DNA from 2 places in the Sinomonas sp. B1-1 genome. Region 1 is predicted to be linked to the other one. Evidence: riboswitches for the same ligand, from Rfam matches in the RefSeq annotation. Region 1 holds a riboswitch; the other holds the start of a gene.

The links. Region 1 has a riboswitch for cyclic di-AMP ahead of ACQ5BE_RS10950 (hypothetical protein). Riboswitches for the same ligand answer to the same signal wherever they lie in the genome.
Region 2: linked by a shared signal. The riboswitch ahead of ACQ5BE_RS11655 (M23 family metallopeptidase) and the one ahead of ACQ5BE_RS10950 (hypothetical protein) in region 1 are both predicted to bind cyclic di-AMP.

What each region holds. Positions count from the first base shown of each region.
Region 1 covers NZ_JBCHVF010000006.1:100,906-105,106, forward strand. Annotated here, with positions in the region: gene ACQ5BE_RS10940 (response regulator transcription factor) at 1-490, opposite strand, end outside; gene ACQ5BE_RS10945 (hypothetical protein) at 669-1,493, shown strand; gene ACQ5BE_RS10950 (hypothetical protein) at 1,612-2,454, opposite strand; cyclic di-AMP (ydaO/yuaA leader) riboswitch at 2,461-2,655, opposite strand; gene ACQ5BE_RS10955 (winged helix-turn-helix domain-containing protein) at 3,258-4,097, shown strand; gene ACQ5BE_RS10960 (SixA phosphatase family protein) at 4,160-4,201, shown strand, end outside.
Region 2 covers NZ_JBCHVF010000007.1:78,775-82,975, forward strand. Annotated here, with positions in the region: gene ACQ5BE_RS11645 (NlpC/P60 family protein) at 1-473, opposite strand, end outside; gene ACQ5BE_RS11650 (C40 family peptidase) at 574-1,302, opposite strand; cyclic di-AMP (ydaO/yuaA leader) riboswitch at 1,322-1,486, opposite strand; gene ACQ5BE_RS11655 (M23 family metallopeptidase) at 1,678-2,505, opposite strand; cyclic di-AMP (ydaO/yuaA leader) riboswitch at 2,512-2,724, opposite strand; gene ACQ5BE_RS11660 (metal-dependent transcriptional regulator) at 2,943-3,638, opposite strand; gene serC (phosphoserine transaminase) at 3,836-4,201, shown strand, end outside.

The sequences.
Region 1 (4,201 bases):
TCACCTCCCGGGTGTCCGTGTTCAGGACGAGGTCTCCGACCACGAGTTCGGCGTCGTCCTGCGCGGCCACGCCCGAGCGCTGCACGAGTCGGTGCAGGCGGAGCATGACCTCCTCCATGCTGAACGGCTTCGTCACATAGTCGTCGCCGCCCGCGGCGAGGCCCGTGATCCTGTCCTCGACCGCGTCCTTCGCGGTCAGGAACAGCGCGGGGACCTCCGGCATGAACTGGCGGATCCGGCCGAGCACCTCGACGCCGTCGAAGCCGGGCATCATGACGTCCAGCACCAGCACGTCCGGGCGGAAGTCCCGCGCGGCGGCGACAGCCGAGGGCCCGTCCCCGGCGATCTGCACGCTCCAGCCGGCCATGCGCAGCCCCATGCTCATGAGGTCCGCGAGGCTCGGCTCGTCGTCCACCACGAGGGCGCGGATCGGGGTCCCATCGGGGTGTGTGAGGGCGGGCAGATTGTTGACGGAGAAGGGGCTTGCCATGGTTCCAGCCTCCCGTGACGGTTTAGTCCCAGCCTGAGCCTCAGCTTTGAGCGAGCTGTGGACGCCCGCGGTGACCAGACTATCCCCGGTCACAGCCAGTCCTGCAGGGTGGCACAGCGTCGCCACAGGGACGGAACCAACTCTTGGGAGCAGGACACCGCGACCCCAGGAGGATTCAATGTCCGGCGAAGACCAGCAGAGGCCCCACGAACCCGGCCACGCCCAGCCAGGCCAGAACCCGAACCGGCCAGGCCAGCAGGCCCGGCCCTCCGTCGAGCCGAGCGTGCCGGGAGGGACGCACGACGCCGCGTGGCAGCAGGGCGCCCAGCCCGCCGCCGGATGGGGTGCCCCGGCCCCGCAGCAGGGCCAGCCCGCCGCCGGCTGGGGCGCCGCTCCTCCCCAGGGGCCGGGCCGGCGCGGGATGTCCCGCACCCAGAAGGGGGCTGCCGCCGCCGGCATCGCCGTCGTGCTCGCGGCGGGCGCCGGGGCCGCCGTGTATGCGGCGACCGGCTCCACCAGCGGCGCAGGAACCGCGCAGGGCGGCGTGGGCCAGCCGGGTGCGAACGGTCAGCCCGGCACAGGCGGCCAGTCCCGCTTCGGCCAGGACGGCGGTGCTCAGGACGGCGTGGCGCCGGACGGCTTCGGCCCCGCCGGCATGGGCGCCGGCACCATGGGACAGGTGCTGCACGGCGAGTACGTGGTGCTGCGGGACAGCCAGAACGTGACGATGGTCATGCAGACCGGCACCATCACCGCGGTGTCGTCGGGATCCGTGACCGTGAAGAGCACCGACGGGTTCCAGCAGACCTACGCACTGACCGCTCAGACCGAGTACCTGAGCCGGACGGCGGGCCGCAGCCAGCGGGGGTCCCAGTCAGGGTCATCGTCCGGGTCGTCGTCGAGCCTCGCCATCGGCCAGACCGTGAGCATCACGGCCCTCAAGGATGGACTCTCGGCGCTCACCGTCAGCGAGACTTCGGCATCGGCCGGCTCGAGCAGCTGACCCCCGACGTCCTGCCGAGCACGACGGCGCCGCCCACCTCGCGCTGAGGTGGGCGGCGCCGTCGTGCTCTGTCCCCCTGCTGCCGCCGTTCGGGCGGCCGGTCACTGCCAGCTGGTGATCAGTACCAGTTGTTGGCGAGGTGGAAGGCGAGGGCGTTGGCGGGGGAGCCGTACCGGGACTTGATGTAGTTCAGGCCCCAGTCGATCTGGGTGCGGTAGTTGGTCTGCCAGTCGGCGCCGACGCTCGCCATCTTCGAGCCCGGGAGCGACTGGACGATGCCGTACGCGCCGCTCGAGGCGTTCGTCGCGGTGGTCCTCCAGCCCGACTCCTTGGTCCAGAGGGTCTCGAGGGCGCTCATCTGGTCCTGGCCCCAGCCGAAGGCGGCGAGGCGGCTCGCGGCGTACGCCTTGGCGCCCGCGGGGTCATCGACGGGCTGGGCGGCGAGCGCGGCGGCTGCCTTGTCCGCCGCTGCCTTGTCAGCGGCAGCCTTGTCGGCGGCGGCCTTTGCGGCCGCCGCCTGGTCCGCCGCTGCCTGGTCGGCGGCAGCCTTGGCAGCGGCAGCCTGGTCCGCGGCGGCCTTCTCGGCAGCTGCCTGGTCCGCAGCCGCCTGCTCCGCCGCGGTCTTGGAAGCAGCGGCGTCAGCGCGGAGGGCCGCCTGCTCGGTGGGGCCGGCGGCGATCGACTGGGCGATCGAATCGCCCGAGGCTTCGGGAATGCTGGCCTCGACAGACGAGGTGCGGGCCAGGCCGTTCACGTTGGCCGTGGCTGCCGCGCCGCCTCCGGCGACCGCGAGCAGGCCGAGGGACAGTGCGACGACGGCGCTGCGGTGGCCGAGCTTGTCGAACGCGCTGCCGGACTTGGCGCCCGAGGACGCGGCAATGCGGGCGAGGGGGGAGGAGTGGTCGAAGGCGCGGCGGCGGCCATGAGGGCGCGGGGCAGCGCGGAAGGGGGACTTGCTCAAAGCGGATGGGCCTCTCGTTGGCGCCTGCGAAGTTAGCTGTCGGGTTCGGATGCGAGCCATCCGGCCCTGCCGATGGGCATGGGCTTCACCCCAAGGGCGCACCTCCGCTCGGGAGAGCGGGCGCGGCCGCCAGGTGGGTCCTCCGTCTCTGCCTTGAACTGAACGCAACGGGCCGCCGGCAGAGTTCGGCGAGCGGGTCCCGTGGGCACCCGCCGTTCTGCGGGCACCCATACACCGTACGGGAAGCTTCCGTCATTGTCACATTTGGGTAACGGCAGATTTGGCGTCGCACTAGCTGACCGAAGGGTCGGTTGTCTACCTGACGCGGCCGGGTCTCCGGCGCGCGTCCACAGCCGTCCACATTGTGAGATTCCGCCTAGTTCAACGGAAGATGAACGGAAGGAGTCCTTTCGCCGAAGATCCTTCGATGAAAACTCGACCATCTCCCGAAACTGTGAAAATCTTGATTCATAACAGGCCTGCGCCGAATCGTGATGCTGATCACAAAGGCCTCGCTGATCTCAACATGTGAGACGAAAGCGGCATTGTTACTTGCCTGTAGGCATTGTTACGCCGCACACTCTCAGTGTGAACAAAGACTCAACAGCACCTGCAGCCGCAGTAGCCCTCGCTGGCTCACCCGCCAGCCTCGAGCCGCGCTGTTGTCGAATGTCGAGCTGACTGCACCACCCCAGCGTTTAGCCCCAGTCGTTCCTCCGCCCAGCGTCGGGCAGCACCTACCCACGCGGGCGATCTGCTCCGCATTCGAAGCCTTCACGGCTAGTTCTCTCGAGGTCTGATCCATGTCTGTTGCTTCCGGCTACGTCCACATCTCTGTCCGCAACGCCCAGAAGTCCCAGCCGGGCCACCGGCAGCCGTTCGGCTCGCGCTTCCCCGGCCAGGCCGATGCCCCGGCTCACCCCGGAGCCCAGCAGGGGCTGCGGGCAGCCCAGCCCTTCCGCTCCCTGGCCGAGGACTACGCCCCGATCACCGCCCCCACCCCGGTCGTCCCCGCGGGGCCTGAGCCGGTGCGGGCGGTCACCCCGGACAACGTCGCGCATGGCTTCGTCCTCTACGTGGGCCTGTCCGAGCAGCAGGCCGCCGCGGCCGGCACATCGATCGCGCGCATCGCCCAGGAGATCCGCGCGTACGCGCAGAACCTCGTCGAGGGCGTCGAGAGCTACGCGGCCGTCGCGGTGGCGCCGGCCTCCGCACCCGGCTCCTCGCTCGACGTCGTGCGCTCCACCTTCGGCGACCCGACCATCGCGGCCCGCCAGCAGCGCCCCGAGCCCCGTCCGGCCCCGCAGTCGGACGCCCGCCCGGCCGGCGTCCTCATCGACCTCGCCCGCCGCGAGGTCCACCTCGACGGTGAAACCCTGAACCTGACGTTCAAGGAGTTCGAGCTCCTGAACTTCCTCGTGGAGAACGGGACGCGGACCGTGAGCCGTGACGAGCTGCTCGAGGGCCTCTGGAAGAACGCCGAGGAGATCCCGAACGAGCGCACGATCGACGTGCACATCCGCCGCCTGCGGTCCAAGCTCGGCCGTCTGGCGAACACTGTCCGCACCGTGCGCGGGCAGGGCTACCGGTTCTACGAGCACCCCGAGGTCATCGTCTGGGCCGCGCCCGAGTACTCGATCTAGTCGCTGCCACGGGGCAGCCGGCAGACGCCGGCCCCCTCCACCGCGCCCCGTAGGCTAGTGGCGTGAGCAAGCACCACCTCAAGCGCCTCGTCGTCCTGCGTCAC
Region 2 (4,201 bases), on a different contig from region 1:
TGGGCGTACGCGGCGGCGGCGATGGCGGCACCCTGGCCGCTCGCGGCGGCGGGGGCCGGGGCGGGAGCCTGCACAGCGGTGCTGGCGGCGGCCTGCACCTTGGCGGGAGCCGGAGCCTGGGCCTGCGGGGCGGCCTGGGCGACGGGGGCCGGGGCCGGCTTCTCGACGACCGGGGCGGCAACGGACTCGACGGCGGGACGCTCGAAGGTGACGGCGGCCGTCGTCTCGGCCGAGATCGGCGCCTGGACGGCGCTCTCGACCTCGAGGGCAACCGGGGCCGACGCCTCGCGCTGGGACGAGACCTCAGCAGCGTTGGCGGCGACGCCGCTGGTCAGGACGAGGCCGCTGGCAGCCGCGATGACGGCGGCCTGGCGGCCGACACCGCCGGCGTTCTCGGTGACAGCCTTGGCGATGATGGCAAGGGAGGAGGTGTTGTCGGCGCGGTGGCGCCCGATTCCTGCACGGGTGGTCATACGGGTGAGTTCTCTCTCTCGTGTCCCTCAGGCCGCAGGGGGACGGCCCTCGGAAGGCGCCGCAGCGGGGGTCACCGCCGCGCCCGGAAGTGGATGGTTCTCAGCTGAGGGTGTAGAAGACGGACGAGCCGGTCGCGGCCACGGCGTGGAGCAGCGTGCCCTGCGAGGGGTTGAGCGCGCTGATCATCATCCCGTTGCCGACGTAGATGCCAACATGGGCGCCGCCGTTCTGGACCACGAGGTCACCGGGGGCCGGAGTGGCGGTCTGGCGCATGATGCTCCATGCCTGGACACGCGGGATGCTGATGCCTGCCTGGGCGTAGACCCACTGGGTGAAACCCGAGCAGTCCCAGCCAGCAGGAGTGGTGCCGCCCCAGACGTAGGGGTGGCCGATGCCCGTGTAGGCGATCGCCGCGAGGCTCGAGCCGGCGGCGTTCACGGTGGCGTCCACAGCGGGCGACGACTTCGTCGCGACCGCGGCCTGCGCGGTAGCGGTCTGCGTCTGCGCGGCCGGAGCGGTGGACTGGGTCTTGACGGGCTCGACGACGGGCGCGGCGACCGACTCAACGGCGGGGCGCTCGAAGGAGACCTGGGCATCGGTGGACGCGACGACGCTCGGCACAGCAGTGCTGGCCACGTCGGAGAGGGCGGAAGCCTCGCGCTGGGCTTCTGCAGCCTGCGCGGGGAGCCCGGCGCTGATGATCAGCCCGGACGCCGCGGCGATGACGGCCGCCTGGCGGCCGATGGTGCCTGCATTGTCGGACACTGCCTGCGCGACAGCTTCGAGCGGACGGGTGCGGACCGGTACGGCGCGATGGCGCGCAGTCATGGTGCGTGACGACACAGAAGTAGCCTCTCCCAGTGCCTACGAGGTGAGCTGTCGGGTTCGGATTGGAAGTATCCGGCCTCCCGGCTCGCGCCGGGCTGCTTAACCCCAAGGCCCTCCCTGAGGAGGACCAGAAGTGGTTCCCCCGCCTCTGCCAAGCGGTGTGTGCGAACGGCTTCGGAGAGTGGCAGAGCTAGGCATTCTCTCCGAATGTTCCAACTTGGTAGGAGCTGGAACAGGAACGACCCTACAGGACACCGGACCATATGTCACATTCGGATCACGGTGTGTTTATCGAGGATCACGAAAAGGACACGACGAAGGGCGCGCGCCCGAAAGCACGCGCCCTGGAGGGCTGGAGAGGGCCGCTAACGCGGCTCAGAGCCAGCCGTTGGGGTCGACGACGTCGCCGTTGACCATGACCTCGAAGTGGAGGTGGCAGCCGGTGGAGGCACCGGTCGTGCCGCTGAGGGCGATGAGCGCCCCGCGGTCCACCTTCTGGCCCACCGAGACCGAGAACGAGGAGAGGTGGTTGTAGGTGGTCTCGAGCCCGTTGCCGTGGTCGATCACGACCCGGTTCCCGCCGCCGTAGGGGTGCCATCCGGCGAAGGTCACGGTTCCGCCGGCGGCCGCCTTGACGGAGGTCCCGCACTGGGCGGCGAAGTCCTGCCCGCGGTGGAACTCGCCGGCCCACCCGCTGATGGGGCTCACGCGGTAGCCGAACGGAGAGGTCTTCTCCATGGAGTCGAGGGGGGCGCCGAGGGAGTGCTGGGCCTGGGCCGGCGTGACACCCTTGGCAGACTCGGCCGTGAGCATCTGCTGGAGCTGGCCGTCCGGGTTGAGTGCACTGCCCACGGAGGCCCGGCTGAAGGCGACGGACGCGTCCTCGGGCGCCGTGACCTCGGGCAGGACGGCCGTGTCGACGACCTGGGAGGCCTTCGAGGCGGCGCCGGCCTCGATGGCACCGGTGGCGGTGGGGACCGTCACGGTCAGGACAAGGCCCGTCGCGGCGAGTGCCACCCCGGCCTTCTGCCCGACCCCGGCGACCGAGGCGATCTCGGCGAGCTGGCGGACGGGGCTCTGGCGCTCGGCGGCGCGGCGGCCGCGCCTGCTGGCGTCTCGGGGGCGGAGGCCCGCGGCATGGTCGACATCGGCGAACGACGGCGACTGGGCGCGACGTCGACCGCGGACAGCTTGCTGGCTCAAGCGAATTCCCTCTCTCGTCAAGCGCCTGCGAAGTTAGCTGTCGGGTTCGAGCCAGAGAGTCCGGACTCGGCCCAGCCGCGCGGGTCTGGGCACACGGGTATCCACGGATGGATCCTGCGTGCCAGTGTCCCGAGCGTGCTGCGGGCTTCACCCCAAGGCGGCCTCGGCCGCCGCTGGTGGTTCCCCCGCCTCTGCCTTGGATTGCTGCATCCCGGTCCGCTGGCAGAGCTCGGCGTGCGGCTGGGATCACGCCGAAGTCCCGGCGCTTGTCCTCCAGCATAGAGGAACTCAAACCCGATGTAACGCTTTCGTGACCTTTAGTGAGAGGAAGCTCACGCCAAATTGGCGTCTGGCGGGTTACTCCACCGAGTAGAGGTTTTGTCCTCTTGTGTGAGGCCTTGTGCGACTCCCCGGTAACTACGCGGCTCGCGGGCCAGCTATGCCACCGAGACGAAGACGTGCGCCGCAACCTCGACCGGCAGCTCCAGCGCGCCGTCGACCATTGCCACGCGCACCGAGATGTAGTCCCCCACCCGCTCGAGGGCGACCTTGGCGCCCGGACGGATGCCGCCCTCATCGAGCTGTGCCAGCAGCTCCGGGTCCACCTGGATCGGCTCGGCGAGCCGGCTCACCACGACCCGGGAACCCGGGGCATAGGTGTCCATCGCCTCCACGAGCGTGACGACGCCGTCGGCGAACCCCTCGGAGGGGGTGCCGCCGAGGGCCTCGAGGCCGGGAATGGGGTTCCCGTAGGGCGACTCCGTGGGCCGTCCGAGCAGCTCGTACAGCCGGCGCTCGACGCGCTCGCTCATGACGTGCTCCCAGCGGCACGCCTCGTCATGGACGTAGGGCCAGTCCAGCCCGATCACGTCGGAGAGGAGGCGCTCCGCGAGGCGGTGCTTGCGCATGACCTCGACCGCCCGCCTGCGGCCGTCGAGGGTCAGCTGCAGGTGCCGGTCCCCTGAGACGACCACGAGGCCGTCCCGCTCCATGCGTGCCACGGTCTGGGAGACGGTGGGGCCGGAGTGGCGGAGCCGCTCGGCGATGCGCGCGCGCAGTGGGGTGATGCCCTCCTCCTCGAGTTCGAGGATGGTGCGCAGGTACATCTCGGTGGTGTCGATGAGGTCGGACATGCGGTGCTTCGAGCTCCTCGGGCGGTGGGGCGGTGCGGACGGCGTCGCTGCCGCAATTCTAGCTTATTTTGAACCGCTCAGATTAGACGGGACTCCCGGGCGCAATGGTTCGCGACACCAATGCCGGTGCGGCAGACTTGACCCGGGGCGAAGGGCACGGCCTCCGCCTCCACCCTGACCCACAAGGAGGCTTCACCGTGGCCGAATCCAGCCAGCTTCAGATCCCCGCCGAGCTCCTCCCTTCCGATGGACGCTTCGGAGCAGGTCCATCCAAGGTGCGCCGAGAGCAGGTCGACGCGATCGCGGCGGCGGGTGAGAAGCTGCTCGGCACCTCCCACCGGCAGGCGCCCGTCAAGAACCTCGTCGGCAGCGTCCGCGAGGGCCTCAAGGAGTTCTTCTCGGCGCCCGAGGGCTACGAGGTGGTCCTCGGCGTCGGCGGTTCAACTGCGTTCTGGGACGTCGCCTCCTTCGGCCTCGTCCGCTCCAAGGCCCAGCACCTCTCCTTCGGTGAGTTCGGCTCGAAGTTCGCCAAGGCCACGGACAAGGCGCCGTTCCTCGAGCGC